Regions from separate parts of the Desulfofundulus thermocisternus DSM 10259 genome, predicted to be linked through region 2. Evidence: riboswitches for the same ligand, from Rfam matches in the RefSeq annotation. Region 2 holds a riboswitch; each other region holds the start of a gene.
What was found. A riboswitch is a leader RNA that binds a small molecule or an ion and turns the genes downstream of it on or off. The one in region 2 is predicted to bind cobalamin.
Positions count from the first base shown of each region.

Region 1: it holds a riboswitch for cobalamin, as region 2 does, so the genes downstream of both, BR83_RS0108485 (carbon-nitrogen hydrolase family protein) here and cobU (bifunctional adenosylcobinamide kinase/adenosylcobinamide-phosphate guanylyltransferase) in region 2, are expected to answer to the same signal.
Region 3: it holds a riboswitch for cobalamin, as region 2 does, so the genes downstream of both, BR83_RS0108335 (DUF2162 domain-containing protein) here and cobU (bifunctional adenosylcobinamide kinase/adenosylcobinamide-phosphate guanylyltransferase) in region 2, are expected to answer to the same signal.

Region 1 covers NZ_JMLG01000008.1:83,968-88,655, forward strand. The annotation lists gene BR83_RS0108475 (DUF4198 domain-containing protein) at 1-671, shown strand, start outside; gene BR83_RS0108480 (CGGC domain-containing protein) at 770-1,111, shown strand; cobalamin riboswitch at 1,335-1,615, shown strand; gene BR83_RS0108485 (carbon-nitrogen hydrolase family protein) at 1,755-3,461, shown strand; gene nikB (nickel ABC transporter permease) at 4,185-4,688, shown strand, end outside.
Region 2 covers NZ_JMLG01000001.1:55,014-59,701, reverse strand. The annotation lists gene BR83_RS0100320 (LL-diaminopimelate aminotransferase) at 1-934, shown strand, start outside; gene BR83_RS0100315 (hypothetical protein) at 1,003-1,266, shown strand; gene BR83_RS0100310 (DUF3842 family protein) at 1,322-1,744, shown strand; cobalamin riboswitch at 1,839-2,011, shown strand; gene cobU (bifunctional adenosylcobinamide kinase/adenosylcobinamide-phosphate guanylyltransferase) at 2,115-2,684, shown strand; gene BR83_RS0100300 (cobyric acid synthase) at 2,692-4,263, shown strand; gene cbiB (adenosylcobinamide-phosphate synthase CbiB) at 4,324-4,688, shown strand, end outside.
Region 3 covers NZ_JMLG01000008.1:45,234-49,921, reverse strand. The annotation lists gene BR83_RS0108350 (cobaltochelatase subunit CobN) at 1-1,319, opposite strand, end outside; gene BR83_RS0108345 (DUF2149 domain-containing protein) at 1,339-1,686, opposite strand; gene BR83_RS15410 (MotA/TolQ/ExbB proton channel family protein) at 1,637-2,326, opposite strand; gene BR83_RS0108335 (DUF2162 domain-containing protein) at 2,326-3,075, opposite strand; cobalamin riboswitch at 3,292-3,566, opposite strand; cobalamin riboswitch at 3,704-3,957, opposite strand; gene BR83_RS0108320 (YqhV family protein) at 4,135-4,410, opposite strand; gene BR83_RS0108315 (MFS transporter) at 4,523-4,688, shown strand, end outside.

The DNA.
Region 1 (4,688 bases), on a different contig from region 2:
GGTGCCGGATTTTTTACGGGCACGCCATGCGTCCCGATGGCCTGGCGGACCCGGCGCGGCTGGCGGCCTGGGTGCTGATCCCCGGTGGAGCAAAGCTTTCCTTAAAGGTAGAAGCGGGAGATGACCGGTTTCACCTGGTGGCGTTTACGCCCGACCGGGATGGGTTCTGGCCCGTGACGGTGGAGAACGACGTCGGGCCGGTGGCGGTTACCGCGGACGGTTTTTACCGCCGGGGGACGCGTAAAGACTACCCGGATGCCCGGGAAGTGGGCTACTACTACCAGTATGCCAGGACATACGTGCAGGTGGGGCATTTCTGTGCCACCTGCGGCCCGGTGGTGCAGCCACCGGAAATCATCAACCTGGCCCACGACCTCGAACTGATTCTTACCCCCGGTGCTTACCGGGTGGGGGACGAAGTAATTCTGGAAGTTCTTTACCGCGGCCGGCCTTTACCGGGGACAGAAGTGAAGGCGACCTGGAGCCTGCGGGAAGAAGATGACTGGGGGCTAAGCGCAAAAACTGATGATGCAGGACGGGTGAAGTTTATCTTGAGCAATCCCGGGCACTGGCTTTTTTACACCCGGGTTGCCGACAAAACCCTGGGCCGGGAAGACGAGTACGACAAAAAGGTGTACAGCGCCACGCTGAGCCTTTTTGGTGTACGGTGAACCCGTTTGGAAGGTTTTATTGACAAGTGATGAAGCAATTAATTGACATATGATAAGTGGTATGTTATAACAAAACCAAAAAAGGAGTGATTTGGAAGGTGAATGTACTCATTGTAAGTTGTGGTTCCTACGTATCCCAGGGTTATGGCTGTCCCGGCGAGTGGAAGTGTTTTAAAGCCGCCCGGGACCGGGAAGGAAACTTTAAGGATTATGATTCTGTGAATGTGGTGGGTTTCCTGACCTGTGAATGTCCAGGGAGATCATTGATTCCAAACATCGGTTGTGTTAAGAAGAATGTAGATTTTGATGTTATCCACCTTTCCACCTGTATGGTTAACGCCTGGCCGGCCTGTCCCTACAGGGATGTGGACGAGCTTGCCAAAAAGATTACGGAAAAGTTTGGGGTAAAGGTAGTCAAGGGAACTCATGATTACGCATAGCTGACGTTCAAAAGAGAACCGGATAGTTCTCTTTTTATGGGAAAGGGGAAATCTTCAAAAGCCCAGGGCATCCAATCCGGCTTCCGTCTGCTTAACGATAGCGGTTTCTGGAAAAAGGTAACGGCTCAAAGAAATGGATTTTCTTCGTAGAAACTTGATTTCGGTGGACCGTTGTTAATGCGACGGGCTGGGTTACGGGTCTTTATATCATCCTTTTTAGAACTGAAATAATGCGTAACGGGGTGTCCTGCTTCCCTGATGGGGGCAGGCTGAAAAGGGAAGCCGGTGCAAATCCGGCGCGGTCCCGCCACTGTGAGGGGGAAGGGACCCACATAATGTCACTGTCCAGCACTCAGTAAGCTTGTTTTCAGCTTTGATAGAAATTGGTTACTGCTACGATAAGGTTACGGCGAAGGGAACCATAACATGGCTGAGTGCTGGATGGGAAGACGTGGAGTTCCGATGAACCCGAGCCAGGAGACCTGCCCCGTTTTTTCACCATGCTGCCTACGCGGATAGGGAGGTGGTAGGTCTGATTTTCCATGCCCCCGCTTTATGCGTAGCGGGGGTTTTTGATTGCCCGTTTTTAATTGCCAGAAGGAACCCCGGCATTGTATCTGGCCGGACGGGCGGAAATTTCCGGGTGGGAAAAAAGTTTCTTGATGAGGTGTTAAATATGCCGGAAGAAGTCAGGGTAGCTTTAATCCATGCGGCCATCAAGTGGAAAGATAAGGAACATAACCTGCGGCGGTTGCTGGCCTTAAATGAAGAGGCTGCTGCCGGTGGTGCCCGGATCATTGTAAATCCCGAGCTGGCCACCACGGGTTATGCCTTTGAAAGCAGAAGGGACATTTCCCTCTTTGTGGAGACCGTTCCCGGCCCGACCACGGAATTGTTCGGTGCCCTGGCCCGCCGGTACGGGGTCTATATCTGCCTGGGGCTGCCGGAAGTGGATTTAAAATCGGGTATTTATTATAACACCGCAGTGCTCATAGGCCCCGACGGCCGGGTAATGGGTGAGCATCGAAAGCTGGCCCCTGCGTTTAAGGAAAATCTCTGGGCGGCCAGGGGTAACCTGCCCGTGCTGGTGGCAGAAACCTGCTTTGGTAGAGTGGGTGTGCTCATCTGTGCCGATACATACTGGTACAAGGCGGCGCGAATGGCTGCCCTGAAAGGTGTCCGGGTGCTACTGATCCCGGCCAACTGGCCGCCCCATCACTACCCGCCGGAAGTTTTCTGGCGTGCCCGGGCTCTGGAAAACGGAGTTTATGTACTGGCCTGTAACCGTACGGGTCAGGATAAGACAATGAACTGTAATGCCTCACAATCGTTTATCATTGGCCCCGACGGCAGCGTTTTAAAGGAAGTACAGTCTGCGCATGACACCATCCTTTATGGCACGTTGCCTTTAAAAAACGGAAAAATTTTTACCCCCGGGGCCGGTGTCCTCCTGGGCGACAGGCGGCCGGAATTTTATGCCGGTATAACGCTGGATACCTTTTCCCAATTTGAACCGGAGGCGCTGCTGGGGTTGCCCGCAGGAAAGGAATTTGCCGTAGCCACTGTTCAGTTTGCTCCACAGGCTAAAGAGCCGGTGAGAAATACCCGGCGCATTTTATCATTACTGGACCAGGCTGCAGACCTGGCTGCCCGCAGGGGTATGAAGCTCGACCTGGTTGTTTTTCCGGAACTTGCTGTAACAGGGGCCATATCTCAACCGTCACAGGCAGGAGAACTGGCCGAACCGGTTCCCGGCCCTGTTACCGTGGAGGTTGTCCGAAAGGCAGAAAAGCTGGACCTGTATGTGGTGATGGGGGTGTTGGAAAGGGAAGACGGTCAACTGTTTAACACTGCCGTGTTGATCGGTCCGGCGGGATTGCTGGGAAAATACAGAAAGATACACTTAAGTCCCTCCGACAGGGAATGGGCTCGCCCCGGACAGGAAGATTTTTGCTTTTTTGACCTCCCCTTTGGCAGGGTGGGCATTTTACTGGGGTATGACCTGTTTTTTCCGGAAAGCCTGGAGAGCCTGGCCAAGCAGGGCGTGGATGTGCTCTGCGTTCCCGCCCTCTGGAATGATGAAAAAAGCCAGTTTATCTGGGAAGCCAGGATAGCCGAACAAATGCACCTGGTGGTGGCCAACCAGTGGGGGTCCAGTGGCTCTTTTTGTGCTCTGGGCGGCAGCTTAATTTACAGTTATTCCCGGTACTCTGAAAGGCGCGTGCGGATAGTGTCTCCTGTCAATGAGGACAGGATCAACATTATGCTTTTAAACCCGAAGGAAACCAGGCAGAAGAAGTTCCTGGAAGAAGTGGATTATGACCTCCTCCTGACACATTACAAACTTTAGGCAAGACTAGACTTTCCTTGCACTGTGTGGTACAGGTTCATCGGCTCCCAGAGGGAGGCTCCCCGGGAACGGAACGGCTGGCCCCCGCCAGCGACCATATAGGACGCTTGCCTTTCGAGTAAAACTTTAGCACGGCAAACTTACCGCTGTCAAACTGTTGTTAAAAATTTTTTTACTTTTGCCTAGGATAACCAATAATTTTGGTTGACTGCTAACAACCCCGGACGTGGTCAGGGGACTGCAGAACCTGGCCGTGGAACGCCGCTCCCGGGACGTACCGTGGAAAGAGTGGCCGGTTGCCGGAACTGTCCGGATAGATTCTTATGCGGCGGCGGTTGCCCGGCCCGTGCTTATGCGTATACCGGCCGGGTGGACCGTGCCTGTAAGGCAGAGATTGCCTGTTAAGGAAAGTCTATCTGGATTTTGTTAAATAGGAGAATACTTATGCTCATATATGAATTGCCTGCATTAAAACTTTTTAGTTAAAATTTTTGTTTTGCCTTTTTTGCAGGAATTTTTTACACAATGTAGTATTATGAAACTAATGAAAGAATATTTTTGCCAGTAAGACGACCGAAGTCGTTGGGTTTTTAAGAAAGGCAATCTAACAAAGGCTATCTAAACAGTTAAAAACTCGAACGGTAAAAGCCACGAAGGCAATGTTTTCCTCATCGAAAGGGGGTTGCTTTTTCGTGGCTTTTAATTTTCAGGAGCGTGCATTAAATGAGCCGTTACCTGCTAAAGCGTTTTCTGTACCTCATCCCCGTGATGCTGGGGGTATCCATCGTCACCTTCGGGCTCATTAACCTGGCGCCCGGTGACCCGGCAGAGCTTATCTTGCGCTCCGGCGGGGTGGAACCCACCAGGGAAGCCGTGGAGGCCCTGCGGGAAGAGCTGGGTTTAAACGACCCCCTTTACGTACAGTACGGGCGCTGGCTGTGGCGGATGTTGCACGGGGACCTGGGCAAATCTTTTCGCACCGGGCGGCCCGTGGCGGAAGAAATTCTCTCCCGCTTTCCGGCCACCCTGGAGCTTGCTTTCGCGGCCATGGTCTTCATGATATGTCTTGCCCTGCCGGCGGGGATCCTCTCTGCCCTTTACCGGCACGCATTCCTTGACCACTTAAGCCGCCTCGGGGCTCTTCTGGGCGCTTCCCTTCCCGGCTTCTGGCTGGGGCTCGTGCTCATCTACTTTTTCGCCGTGAAACTGGGGGTGCTGCCGGTAATG
Region 2 (4,688 bases):
CTGGTATCAAAGGCGTTTTGGGGTGGAACTGGATCCGGATCATGAGGTGCTGGTGCTGATGGGTTCTCAGGACGGCCTGGCTCATATTGCCCTGGCTTATATAGATCCCGGGGATATAGCCCTGGTTCCCGATCCAGGCTATCCTATTTATGCGTGCAGTATTCTTCTGGCGGGTGGGGAAATATATCCCATGCCCCTTTTGGCTGAAAATGATTTCCTTCCGGACCTGGCCTCCATACCCGAAGAAGTGGCTGTAAAGGCCAGGCTGATGTGGCTTAACTACCCCAATAACCCTGTAGCCGTTTCGGCCAACCGTAATTTTTTTGAACGGGTAGTTGAATTTGCTCGCCGGTACGACATTCTGGTATGTCACGACATTGCTTATGCCGAGCTGGCTTATGATGGCTTTAAGCCCATGAGTTTTTTAGAAGTACCCGGTGCAAAGGAAGTTGGTGTGGAGTTTTATTCTCTTTCCAAAACCTATAATATGGCCGGTTGCCGCATAGGTTTTGCCGTGGGAAACCGGGATGTGCTGGCAGCCCTGTCTCGCCTTAAGTCCAATATAGATTATGGTGTGTTCAGGGTGGTCCAGGAAGCAGGCATAGCAGCCCTTGAAGGTCCCCAGGATTGTGTAGAAGAGACAGCCCGTACTTACCAGCGTCGGCGAGACGTACTGGTGGACGGGCTGGCCCGGTATGGCTGGCATATGCCCAAACCCAATGCTTCCATGTTTGTCTGGGCTCCCCTGCCCGGCGGTTATACGTCTTCACGGCAGTTTGCGCTGGAATTGCTGGAGCGTGCAGGGGTGCTGGTTATTCCGGGGCTGGCTTTTGGTTCCAGAGGAGAAGGATATGTACGGATGGCGCTGGTCCAGGAGGAGGAAGTGCTGGCTGAGGCTGTGGAGCGTATTGGTAGCGCATTTACTTTCCGGTAGCCTTTCGTCTATTGCCACCAGGGGTAGCATATACTAAAATCAGACCTGCTGCCTGGGGTGGTGGATCAATGGATGTGCTTGAAATGCAAAGGAGAATCCAGGAATTAGAAGAAAAGGTGGAGCAGCTCCGCTTAAGCCGCCGGGTCTTGATGAATTTAATTGAGCGGATGGAAAGGGAAAAGTCCGCCTTCCTGGCCCGGCTGGAAAGAGAGAATAAGCGCCTGCACCGGGCCAATTACCGGTATGCGCGATCTTTATTGCGAAAAAATATCCAGATTCTCGAACTGGAGTCGAGATTAAAAGATTATATGTCCCGTCATCCCGGGAGCTGATTTATGAAACAAATGCCTGTATTAAATTTTAATTTTGGATATGGGAGCGAAGAACATGCGTATTGCTGTGGTGGACGGGCAGGGGGGTGGCATTGGAAAGCATATTATGGAGAGGCTGCGCCGGGAGCTGCCTGAAGACGTGGAGATCCTGGCGCTGGGTACCAATGCTCTGGCTACTTCAATGATGCTTCGCGCCGGTGCCAACGAGGGGGCCACTGGAGAGAATGCAGTAATTTTCAATGCACCCCGGGTAGATCTGATCGTAGGCCCGGTGAGTATTCTTTTCCCCCATGCCATGATGGGGGAGCTGACACCGTCCATGGCCACGGCCATTGCCGCGAGCCCGGCCAAAAAAATCCTGTTACCCCTGGTCCGCGGTTCCGTAGAGCTGGTGGGCCTGCGGGCTGAGCCTCTTCCCCATTTGATTGAAGAACTGGTTCAGCGGGTGAAAGAATACCTGGGGGAAGACAGGCATTAGATGCTGGTGGTAACAGAAATTTAACAGGAATTATCAGGATGTAAAAGGATTTTGAAGTTACTCTGTCGAATAAAGCAAGTAAGGAAAAATTTAAAAAAGTTTTTAACCTGCAGGTGCCCCGTAGGGGAGAATAGGGAATCAGGTGAAAAACCTGAGCGGTCTCCGCCACTGTAACCGGGGAGTAGCCCTGCAATGCCACCGCCAGGGAAGGCGCAGGGCAGGCAATGATCCGGGAGCCAGGATACCTGCCTGCGGGTGCTGTTGGCCCCTTCGCGAGAAAGGGGCAATGGCTTTCAGGGTTAGGGACTGGCCTGGCACAAGTTTCCCCGGTCTTTCAAAGGCTGGGGTTTTTATTTTGAGGGGTGTGGATATGGCTCTGGTATTTGTAATTGGTGGTGCCAGAAGTGGCAAAAGCAGTTTTGCCGAAGAGCTGGCTGCTTCTTGTGGTTCAAGGGTTGTTTATGTAGCTACTGCGTCTGCCCTTGATGAGGAAATGGCCCGGCGGATTCACATTCACCGGCTCCGCCGCCCTGCCAGCTGGGTTACCGTAGAAGAAACCCGCTGCCTGGAAAAAGTAATCAGGCAGTATGAAAACGATGCAGATGCCTTTTTAATTGATTGCGTTACCATGTGGTTGACCAATCTTCTGCTGGATGAAAACCTGCCCTGCTCTGGTGGTGCGCTGGATGACAGGGAGAGCTATATTTTAGAAGAAGCCCGCCAGCTGGCCAGGACGGCGGTGGCTTCCCCGGCCAGGGTGATAATGGTGGCCAATGAGGTCGGGCTGGGCCTTGTCCCGGACAATGCTCTGGGCCGGACATTTCGCGATCTGGCGGGGCGGGTAAATCAGCTCCTGGCCCGGGAGGCAGAAGAAGTGTATCTGGTGGTGGCCGGTTTACCCGTGGAGATCAAGTCCCGCGTGTTTAAAGGAAGGAGGTAATCTACGTATGCAGGCCAGGACAATTATGGTACAGGGAACCGCGTCCCACGTGGGTAAAAGTGTTCTGGTGGCTGCCCTGTGCCGCATCTTCTATCAGGACGGTTATCGTGTGGCCCCTTTTAAATCCCAGAACATGGCCTTGAACTCTTTTGTAACCCGGGACGGAGGTGAAATGGGCCGGGCTCAGGTAGTGCAGGCCGAGGCTGCCGGGATTGAGCCCCATGTGGACATGAATCCTATTTTACTTAAGCCTACGGGGCAGGCGTCCTCTCAGGTAATTGTACTGGGCCGGCCGGTGGGAAATCTTTCCGCCCGGGAGTATCACAATAACTACGCTCAAAAAGCGTGGGACGTTATCTGCCAGGCGCTGGACCGTTTGCGCCGGCGTTACGAAATTGTGGCCATAGAGGGCGCCGGGAGCCCGGCTGAAGTTAACCTTCAAGCAACGGAAATTGTAAACATGCGCGTGGCCCGGATGGCTGAAGCTCCTGTACTGCTGGCTACCGATATAGATAAGGGAGGCGCCCTGGCGGCTGTGGTTGGTACCCTGGAATTGCTTCCGGAAGAGGACCGGCAGCGGGTAGCCGGGATTATTATTAATAAATTTCGCGGTGATTTAAAGCTATTCCAGCCGGCGGTTGATTTTCTGGAAGCAAAGACGGGTGTACCGGTGATAGGGGTGGTTCCCTATTTTGAAGGCTTTCGGGTGCAGGAGGAAGATACGGTATCCGAGGAAAGTCTGCGTAAAAGCCGGTCTTCTACCCGGAGGGATATAGATATTGCTGTTATCCACCTGCCCCATATTTCTAATTTTACCGATTTCGATCCCCTGGAAAATGAACCGGATGTGAACTTGCGCTATATTGGCAGGGGAAGTTCCCTGGGACGGCCCGATTTAATCATAATTCCCGGAAGTAAAAATACCATTGAAGATCTCGTTACCATAAGACGCTGGGGCCTGGCCGGTGAAATTTGCCGTCTGGCCCGGGAGGGAGTGCCGGTAATTGGTATTTGCGGTGGATTCCAGATGCTGGGCAAAGAACTGGCCGATCCCTATCAAACCGAGTCCAGCATTCCCAGAATAGAAGGGTTGGGGTTGCTGGATATTAGCACCACTTTTGAGCCGGAAAAGGTAACAACCCAGGTAGAGGCGACAGTGGCCGGCGGCGGGCCTCTTTTGGCGGATTCCCGGGGTCAAAGGTTAGTGGGTTACGAGATCCATATGGGGCGTACCGTGCTGGGGAGCGATGCCGTACCGGCCTTCCGCATATTCCGGCGGTCGGGAGAAATGGTAGATTGTCCGGACGGGGCGCAGGATAAGGAAGGTCTGGTTTGGGGCACCTATATCCACGGCCTGTTTGACAACGACGTTTTTCGCAGGCATCTTTTGAACGCCCTGAGGGTTAAAAAGGGACTGGCTCCCCTGGAAAAAGGAGGGGTTGGTCATCTGGAACAGCGGGAACGGGATTATGACCGGCTGGCCGCTGTTGTAAGGGGAAGTCTGGATATGGGCAGGATTTACCGTCTCCTCGGTTTGCCGGGACCCAAAAAAGGAAGAGCCCTGGCTGGAGCAGTGTAAAGCAGTCTCCCACAGATTATAGAAGGGGGAGGTAGGCCTGGATAAACCGGGCCGGAGGGTATGTCGGTGGTAATTGCAGCCTATGTTTTGGACTTGCTGGTAGGGGATCCCCCCTGGTTTCCCCACCCGGTTATTTACATCGGCAAATTAATTGCCGCCCTGGAAAAATTTTTTCGCCTTGTTGCCAGGAATCCCTCCGCCCTCCGGTTGGCTGGGGTCTTCCTGGCAGCCACAGTGGTGGGGTTAAGTTATCTGGTTACCAATTTCCTGATTCGCCTGGCTGAACTTGTACACCCGTGGCTGGCCCTGGGAGTAGAAATATGGCTTATTGCCACCACCTTTGCCGTCAGGGGTTTGGCCGGGGCTGCCCGGGATGTTCTCATCCCGCTGTCCCGGGGTGACCTCGAACTGGCTCGCCGAAAGGT
Region 3 (4,688 bases), on a different contig from region 2:
TTGACTCCCCTGGCTTCCAGTTCCCTCTGGACAGCCAGATACATGTCGATATCACCATTTTTAAAGAAGCTATCGTAGCTAATAATGCCGACCCACGGAGCGCCTTCTTTTAAATGTCCGCTGGCCTTGTACCAGGCGAGATAACCACCTGAAGTACCGAAAGTACCCGGCGGCAGTCCCGTACCGCCTCCACCGCCGGTAGGCAGGTATACGGCATCTTGCACGCTCTGGTATACCCGGTCCAGGTCAAACCCGGAAAGCTCCGGCCCCCAAAGGGCATCATATACCGCCCGGTAGACTGTAGCCCGAGCATCCCCCAGATAAGCGGCTGTAACCCGGTCATAAAGGGCATTATAAACAGTATCTACGGCCAATCCGGCCCCCTGACCGTCGCCCTGATATACCGCCTGGTAAACAGACTGGCGCACGGTATCATAAAGGGCCTGTAATCCCGTTTCTCCCTGCTCCGCCAGGTATACGGCCCCGGCTACAGTCTGGTAAAGATCCCGGGTATCCAGTGCGGGAGCATCCCCGTCCCGGTCGCACACGACCTGGTTTACCGCCAGCCGGGCCAGTGTCCAGTTCGTATTGTTATCCGGCTGATAGACGGAAGCGTAAACGCTGTCATAAACTGCCCGGTGAACTTCATTTAACGCCAGGCCCCGGGCTGTACCATCACCCGCCGCGTATATTGCATTGCACACCGTCTGGTAAAGCCCATCCACATTAAGAGTCAGTCCTTCAGCCTCAGGATGGTAGATGAACCGGACGGGCATTTTAACCGGATCTAACTGTTCCCCGGTTTTGACCTGCCCGTATGTAGAGGCCAGATACAATACCAGCCGCCTCATATTTTCCACGCCGCCATTTACAAAATATTTAGCCAGGAAAGTATTTTGACTTTCATCAATACGGGGGTAATCAGGAAAAGAACCGCTACGGGTGGAAAGTACCTCGCACTTTTCAGGCAGGTCCTGCAATAAAGGCCCAACTGTTTGAATGGTTGTAGCTCCAATCATTTCCATCAAGAATACATCTGCATCCTGCAACGATTGCATCAGCTGCTGGATTTTTTCTTCGCTCTTCAGGTCGTTGGAGCTAAATAACTTCAGCTCAACAGGATAGTTCTGCAGCTGGCCGTAAGCATCCACCAGGGGTACCAGAAACCCCTCACTGCCCAAAAGCATGACCACCTTAGTACGTGCATTTTCATTTGCTGCAGCCCCGGAAGCACTTATTAAGAAAACAATAATCAGGACTATCAGGCTCAGGGATAGCAAGGTCGGGTGTTTTTGCCATTTTGCTTTACCTGTGGGCATTGATCCACTGCCACCTCACTTATTGGCTGTTCTTTTCAATCATGATCAACTTCCCGGTCTTCGGGTCCTGGTAAACCGTACCCATCTCCTGGTAACCGGAACCGCCCCCCTGTTCTATCCCGGGTATTTCCTTTAATTCTTTACCCCGTTCCACATTAATCACCCGCTGAATGCTTTGCATGAGTCGCTGTTTTTCCTCGGGCTTTACTTTAGCAAAGATAATGTTCTGCAGGTTCCAGGAAAGAACCAGGGCTACCATCAAACCGCAGCAAAAAACCAGCATCACATCAATCAGATTGGCCAGACCGCCCAGGGGATCAACTTCTTCTGCGGACAACCGCTCCCGCCTCTGTCTCCTGAACAGCACGGCCCTCACCCCCCACCACCAGTTCCAGCAGCAACTCCAGATACCGTAAATCCTGCTCGTACCAGCGGCGCCGCACCCTGGAAATAAGAGCACCCACCGCTCCGGCAGCCACACCCACTACCGTGGTATCAAAAGCAATGATCACTGCTTCGGACAATCCCCGCACATCACCCTGCCCCAGAGCAGCCAGCCCGGGACCAAGGGGGATAAGAGTGCCCATCAACCCGAAAACCGGGCTGAGTTTGGCCAGTAAATCCGTTTTGTCCAGTGTTTGTTTAAACCGGAATTCTTCACGGTCCAGTATGTCCTGAGCCACCAGCCTCCTGACCTCAGGGGACAGTCCGGGTTTTGCCAAAAGATCCGATACCAGCTTTTTTTGGCGCGGATTTAAAGCACTGCTATCAAGCACCTGCTGCAGGTTGCGCATCTGCCAGAGGGAAACCCCTCCCACGTCATGAATTACTTCCAGCAGGTTGACTGGCTGAATAACTTTTCTTCTCCTCATTTCAGCCACAAAACTACCCAGTTCCATGAAGGCAAAAACGAGAAAGAAGAGCAGACCCACAATATCGGGAATTAGCAGGCTCTGGGATGCGGCATGCAAAATTTTGGTTAAATATTCGGAACCAGGAATGGTCATCAATCATCACGTTCCTTTAAAAAATTGATCTGATAGCGAAAATAACCCGCCAGGCTTAAGACCACCAACCCCGCTAACACCGCCGCCAGCCAGCGGGGTGATTCAATTTTTATGGCCGCCATGGGCATGGCCATGGCCTGGACAAAGTTGGGTATAAAAAGGGCGGAAATCAGGGTTGCCAGCCCGGTAAAAAGCAAGAGGGGGTTAAAAAAAGCTTCAGGATTGAGATTGCGCAAGATAATTACCCTGCGTACAAGAATGCTGCTGGATAAAACAAGCACACAAAACAGTACCGCCACATATAATCCCAGGCGTAAAAGCCCGGTGCCCAGCATAGAACCGGCCAGAATAACGGATAAGGCCAGAGCTGCCAGGCATAAAGGGCAGGGTAAAAAGCCCAGGGCGTACTTAAGGCGAGACAGGCCACGGAAAGGGAAGAGGTAACCACCCGGGGTACAGGAAGGATAAACACCCCGCCCTGCCCTTTGCTCCCCTGCCTCCTGCAAGCCAAGGTAAATGAAGAAAGCAGCTGCCAGCAGGGCGCCGGCAAAGGTATACCGGTCCAGAAAGGCTACCAGCGCCTGCCGATAGACATTAAAAACCAGGATCAGCCCGTAAAGGACAGTACCAAACAGAAAAGACACCAGTAACAATCCCCTCCGGCCCAGCCAGGAAGTGCCCAGGATCAGACCTGTTTTAACGCTGAGAATGATGGTGGCTGTCAGCAGGCCGCCTAAAATTGTAAGCATAACTATTCACCGCCGCCTTCCGACAGATTCCTTACTGCTCAAGGTACTGGATAGATTTAATAACCTGTTGCTGGATTCACCACGGTACCATATACCGGCATTTGTTTAAACGTTTCTCTACCGATAAAAAATCCCCCATCTACATCAGATGGAGGATCCATTTCCCGGCTCCAGCAGCCAGGACATGTCAAACCACCCCCTATCCGCGTAGGCAGGTCTGGTTCTGGGGAACAGGCAGGTCTCCTGGCTCGGGATCAATGGGTACTCCACGCCTTCCCATCCGGCACCCAGCCCGTAGCGGGTCTCCCGGTCATTTCATCCACCGGCAACCAGACCCTTTCCCGGGCCGTAAAGCACCCGGCCGGGTGCTGGACAGTGACCTTATGTGGAGTCCCTCCCCCTCACAGTGGCGGGACCGCGCCGGATTTGCACCGGCTTCCCTTTTCACTTTCACCCCTCAAGGTGAAAGCACCTGTTCCACTATGCAGTTGTTTAAAGTGTACATTCAGAAACAAATAACTTAACCCCGGCCCACCAGGGAAAACCGGGGTTGATAAATAAAGGCTGGCAATCTACCGATAAAAACGGCAGTTGATACCGGCACACGCCCCTGTTTCCTGGGAGGCTCCCCGTACCGCGCACCCGGGCAGGTCTCCTGACTCATGGGTCATCGCCCGCTTTCCGCCTTCCCAGCCCGGCACCCAGCTTGCTTTTACCTCCGATTCCTTCCAGCAGGAACCGGCTCTCTCCTCGCTGCATGCTGAACCAGTGGCCCAGTGGAAAGCTGCTACCCAAATACAGTGGCCCCACCGTCCAGGATTCTCACCTGGTTCCCTTTTACCCCTGCCGGCTGGCAGGAAAACCCGGATACGGCCGAATACTTATTCTCCAAAACAGCAGTTATTTATTCCACTTGCCTGAAATAATAACATATTTCTGACAAGTTGTCCATATATAATCTGATTCCCCCCGTACCGGTTTTTTACCCGTTGCCGGTGGCGTTGAATGTTCATGGGCTCCTGCCCAAATTTCACGGCCCTGGCCCGGGAGTATTTCCAGCTACATCCGGTTAATACCAATAAAAATCAGAGCAACTCCCAGCAGGATTATAGCCATGGAAGAAAGAGAAACTTTACCGGCCAGGCCGGCAAGACCCAGGCTGGTGGTTGTAAGCAGAATTGTGGGTCCTACCAGGGCCAGCAGGCTATTTATTTTTAAGGCTGTTTCCACCCGGTTAAAGTACAGCATTAGCATGGCAGCGCTGAATTCAATGGATGAGGAAAGCAATCTTAAAAGGGCCATGCTCAAGACGATGCGGTCCAGGAATATGAACATAAAATCCCTCCTGCCGGTTTTTACTAAAATTTCTTATGCCCTGCAGCATTCATAAATGCATAGGCGGGGTTAAAGGCAGGGAAAACTTTTGGCGAAAGGACGGGGAAACTCAATGAAACAGCAAAAAAGCACCCTGGTGCTGGCTGCCTTGAGCGGGGTGCCCTTTATTATGGTTCTGGGCAATTCCATGATCATCCCGGTGCTGCCTGCCATCAAGGAGGCGTTGCACCTCACCCAATTTAAAGTCAGCCTGCTGATCACCCTCTTTTCTGTTCCTG